DNA from 2 places in the Lentzea sp. NPDC004789 genome. Region 1 is predicted to be linked to the other one. Evidence: predicted binding sites of a transcription regulator. Region 1 holds the regulator's gene; the other holds the start of a gene.
What was found. The regulator HspR, encoded in region 1, represses chaperone genes until heat shock. The targets are predictions, from matches to a motif close to ANNTTGAGTNNNNNNNACTCAANNT.

Region 1 (2,455 bases):
TCCAGCGCGGCGATCTCGACGACCTCGACGGGTTGCGCAAGGGCGCGGCCGAGGCCGACGCGGTGATCCACCTGGCGTTCAAGCACGAGGAGATGTTCGCGGGCGACTACGCCGGTGCGTCCGCCGCCGACCTCGCGGTCGTCCGCGCGTTCATCGAGGAGCTGTCCGGCACCGGCAAGCCGCTGATCGGCACGGGCGGCACGCTGTCGTACTCGGGCCTCGGCCGCACCGCCACCGAGGAGGAGCGCGCCCCGGACGACCACAGCCGCGGCACGGCCCGCAACCTGATCATCGACGCCGAGGGCCTGCGCGGCGCGGTCGCCGTGCTGCCGCCGACCGTCCACAGTGAACTCGACACGGCGGGCTTCATCCCGCTGCTGGTGCGAATCGCCCGCACCACGGGCGTTTCCGGCTACCCGGGCGATGGCACGAACCGCTGGTCCGCCGCGCACACGCTGGACGTGGCGCGGCTCTACCGGCTGGCGGTGGAGAAGGCTCCTGCGGGCTCGGTCCTGCACGCGGTCGCGGAGGAAGCCGTGTCGCTGAAGGAGATCGCCGAGGCCATCGGGCGGAAGTTGAACGTGCCGGTGCGGAGTGTTCCGGACGAGCACTTCGGTCCGCTCGCGAACATGGTCACGCGTGACGCACCGACGTCCGGTGCTCGCACGAAGGCGTTGCTGGGCTGGGAACCGAAGGAACCCGGCCTCCTCGCCGATCTGGAAGCCGGGTTCTACTTCGAAGAGCGCTGAGTCAGCGCATTCCTCGCCCGCGCAACCACTCCGCAAGGCTCTTGCCGGGAGCGTTGTCGCCGGTGCACTCCTCGACGAGGGCTTCGAGCGCAACCGGCGTGGCGTCGTAGTACGCCTCGATCGCCTGCCGTTCGCGCGAATCGCCGTTCTCGTGCGCGGTGTTCGCGATGCGCAGCCAGTAGAAGTCCGCGTCGAGCTCACCGGCCGCGATCAGGTCCAGCACGCGCGGGAGCAGGTAGCGCGCGAAGTTCTCGTCGCCGATCGTGCCGGAACGCAGCCAGTACTTCTCGACCTGTTCGGAGGTCAGCTCACGCAGCGGCACGGTCGTGAACGGCGCCACGTCCTCCGGATTCACGCAGTGGTCGCAGTGGTCGACCACTCGGGGACGAGGCGCCGAGAAGACCTCGTAAAGGCGCTCGATCACTTGCGAGGTTTGGGCTTCCACACGACGAGCGCGGTCTCCTGCCGGATCGGCACGAGGTCTCGCCGATAGGACGCGTGCACGGCGGCGGCCGTGGAGTCGGCTGCCGCCAACGCCTGCGCGAGCTCCTGCTGGAGTTCGGTGATCCGCGACCGCAGTGCGTCGACCTGGTTCTCCAGCTCGATGATCCGCTTGATCCCGGCCAGGTTCACGCCCTCCTCCTGGGAGAGCCGCTGAACCTCGCGCAGCAGCACGATGTCCCGCATCGAGTAGCGGCGGCCGCCACCCGAGGTGCGGCCCGGCGACACCAGACCCATCCGGTCGTAGGACCGCAGCGTCTGGGCGTGCAGACCGGAGAGCTGCGCCGCCACCGAGATCACGAAGAACGGCGTGTCCTCGTCAGTCCCGGGAGGGAACGGAAAACCCACCGAACTCACCGCCCTTCAAGGAGTGCGTTCAGCTCACCACGGGGGTCGTGGTCCTTCGTCACGTCGGCGTACGCCTCAAGGGCCTTGCGAGCTTCAGCCGACAGGTTGTTCGGCACCGCGACCTCCAGGGTGATGAGGAGATCGCCCGCGGTGCCGTCCCGCTTGGTGATCCCCTTGCCCCGAGCCCGCAGCACGCGCCCGGAGGCGGTACCGGCAGGCACCTTCAAGGTCACCTTGCCGTCCAGCGTGGGCACGGTCAACGTGGTGCCGAGCGCGAGCTCGGAGAACGTCATGGGCGCGGTCAGCGTCAGGTCGTTGCCCTGACGGCCGAACACGCTGTGCGGGTTGACGTGCACGCGCACGAACAGGTCGCCGGACGGTCCGCCGTTGCGGCCCGGTTCCCCTTGTCCGGCAAGGCGGATCCGCTGGCCGTCGTCGACGCCGGACGGGATCCGCACGGTCAGCGTGCGGGTGCGGGTGCTGACGCCGTCGCCACCGCACTCGGGGCACGGGTCGTCGATGATCCGGCCGGTCCCGCGGCAGTCGCGGCACGGCTCGCTGAACGCGAACGCGCCCTGCGAGCGGGTGACCAGGCCCGAACCGGAACAGGTCGCGCAGGTGTGCGGCGTGGTCCCCGGCTTGGCACCGGAACCGCCGCACGTCGTGCAGGCGGCGGGGGACGACAGGCGCAGCGGCACCGTCGCGCCCTTCACCGCCTCGGTGAAGTCGATGCGGACGTCGGTCTCGACGTCCTCGCCACGGCGCGGGCGCGTCGCGGAAGCCGCGCCGCCACCGCCGCGCCGGTTGAACAGGCCGCCCAGCAGGTCGCCGAGGCCGCCGCCACCGGTGCCCGGGGC
Region 2 (2,455 bases), on a different contig from region 1:
ACCGCCCGATCTCCCGGCATCCCGCCGCGATCAGGGACATCTCGATCACGGCTCACCACACCGACGACGTCGAGACCCTCGGCGACCGGATCCGCGCGCTCGTCCCGGAGGACGTGATCGAGGAGATCACGATCCTCAGCGAGACGCCCGCCGAGGAGCTGCCGGAGCACGTCCGTCGACGGCTGAACGCCGGGCCGGGGCAGAAGAACGTGCTCCTGCGCGTGGTGATGAGGGCACCGGAACGCACCCTCACCGACCACGAGACGAACGAGATCAGGGACCGCCTGCTTCAGGGCTTGCGGGCCACCGCGCCGTAGATGCCCGTGTGGTCCTCGAAGGAGTCCGGGCGCCACTCGTCCACCGTGACGACGCCCGGCTCCAGCAGCTCCAGCCCGTCGAAGAACCGGCTCACCTCGGCGTGCGTGCGGATGGCGAGCCTGTTGTCCGAGTTGCTGTAGATCTGGGCGACCTTGCGGGCCTCCTGCGACTCCTCCTCGGTGAGGCTGTCCCAGGTGGCGTGCGTGATCGCCAGGTACGAGCCGGACGGCAGGCCCGCCATGTACTCGGCCACGGCGGCGTAGGGGTCGTCGGCGTCCGGGACGAAGTGCAGCGCCGCGATGATCAGCACGCCGATCGGGCGGGAGAAGTCGAGGGTCTCGCGGGCGCCGGCCAGCACGGTGGAGGTCGCGCGGAGGTCGGCGAGGATGGCCGAGGCGTTGGGGTTGTCCGCGAGCAGGGCGTTGCTGTGCGACACGGCGACCGGCTCGTAGTCGACGTAGACCACGCGGGCGGACGGGTCGTCCTGCTGGGCGATCTCGTGGACGTTGCCCACGGTGGGGATGCCGGAGCCCAGGTCGAGGAACTGGTCGACGCCCGCGGCGACGAGGTGGCGGACGACCCTGCGCAGGAACGAACGGTTGGCCTGCGCGCTCTGGGCGATGCCGGGGAAGATCTGCTCCACCTGCTTGGCGGCGGCGCGGTCGGCTTCGAAGTTGTGCGAACCGCCCAGGTAGTAGTCGTACATCCGCGCCACGCTCGGGCGAGTGACGTCGACCGTGGAGGGGACCCACTTCAGCTCTTCCATCACGCGCGCATCCTCACCCGGTGTGCACACGAGTGTCCACCGACGTCACCCGTTGTGCGGCGCTCGCTGACAGCGAACACCCGAGGGGAACACCACCCCGCTGAAGTTGGTTGAGCGGTACAGACTCAACTTTGGAGGGTGATGTGATGGGCGAGACGTTGGCCCTGCCGGTGCTGCCGCTGGACGACGTTGTGGTGCTGCCCGGCATGGTGGTGCCGATCCGCATCTCCGGTGCGGACGCCAGCGCCGAGGCCCGCGCGGCCGTCGACGCCGCGACGACGGCCGCGAATCATCAAGTGCTGCTCGTTCCACGTCTGGACGGGAAGTACGCCTCGGTCGGCACGTTGGCCGAGATCGAGCAGGTGGGCCGCCTGCCAGGTGGCGAACGGGCCGCCGTCGTGCGCGGCACCAAGCGCGTGCGGATCGGCACGGGCACCACGGGGCCGGGCGCGGCGCTGTGGGTCGAGGCGACGGTCGCGGACGAGCCGGCGATCACCGAGCGGACCCGCGAGCTGGCCAAGGAGTACCGGGCCCTCGTCACGAACATCCTGCAGACGCGCGGTGCGTGGCAGATGGTCGACTCGGTGCAGCAGATCAAGGACCCGTCGGCGCTGGCCGACCTCGCGGGCTACGCCTCGTACCTCGACGAGAAGCAGAAGATCTGGCTGCTGGAGACGAGCGACGTCACCACGCGGCTGGAGCGGCTGCTGGAGTGGGGCAAGGCGCACCTGACCGAGCTGGACGTCAACGAGACGATCGCGAAGGACGTCAAGGAAGGCGTCGAGAAGCAGCAGCGGGAGTTCCTGCTGCGCCAGCAGATGGCCGCGATCCGCAAGGAGCTCGCCGAGCTCGACGGCAAGCCGGCGACCGAGCAGGAGGACTACCGGGCGCGCGTCGAGGCGGCGAACCTGCCGGAGAAGGTCGAGAAGGCCGCGCTGGCCGAGGTCGACAAGCTGGAGCGCACCTCCGAGCAGTCGCCTGAGGTCGGCTGGATCCGGACGTGGCTCGACACCGTCCTGGAGATGCCGTGGAACGAGCGGACCGAGGACGCCTACGACATCAAGGCCGCGCGTGAGGTGCTCGACGCGGATCACGCCGGTCTGGACGACGTGAAGCAGCGCATCACCGAGTACCTGGCCGTGCGCAAGCGCCGAGCCGACCGCGGCCTGGGCGTCGTCGGCGGCCGTCGTTCCGGCGCCGTGCTGGCCCTGGTCGGGCCTCCCGGTGTCGGCAAGACGTCGCTCGGCGAGTCCGTGGCACGGGCGATGGGCCGCAAGTTCGTGCGGGTGGCGTTGGGCGGCGTGCGCGACGAGGCCGAGATCCGCGGGCACCGCCGCACGTACGTCGGCGCGCTGCCGGGCCGGATCGTCC

Region 2: a site for HspR is predicted at 1,192-1,216, ahead of lon (endopeptidase La). Genes of this name have one in related genera too.

The regions. Positions count from the first base shown of each region.
Region 1 is NZ_JBSGBE010000003.1:130,363-132,817, forward strand. Features, by position in the region: gene ACWEIJ_RS08210 (SDR family oxidoreductase) at 1-749, shown strand, start outside; gene ACWEIJ_RS08215 (hypothetical protein) at 751-1,173, opposite strand; gene ACWEIJ_RS08220 (heat shock protein transcriptional repressor HspR) at 1,170-1,598, opposite strand; gene dnaJ (molecular chaperone DnaJ) at 1,604-2,455, opposite strand, start outside.
Region 2 is NZ_JBSGBE010000004.1:448,970-451,424, reverse strand. Features, by position in the region: gene srmL (PheS-related mystery ligase SrmL) at 1-317, shown strand, start outside; gene ACWEIJ_RS12620 (SAM-dependent methyltransferase) at 290-1,084, opposite strand; gene lon (endopeptidase La) at 1,231-2,455, shown strand, end outside.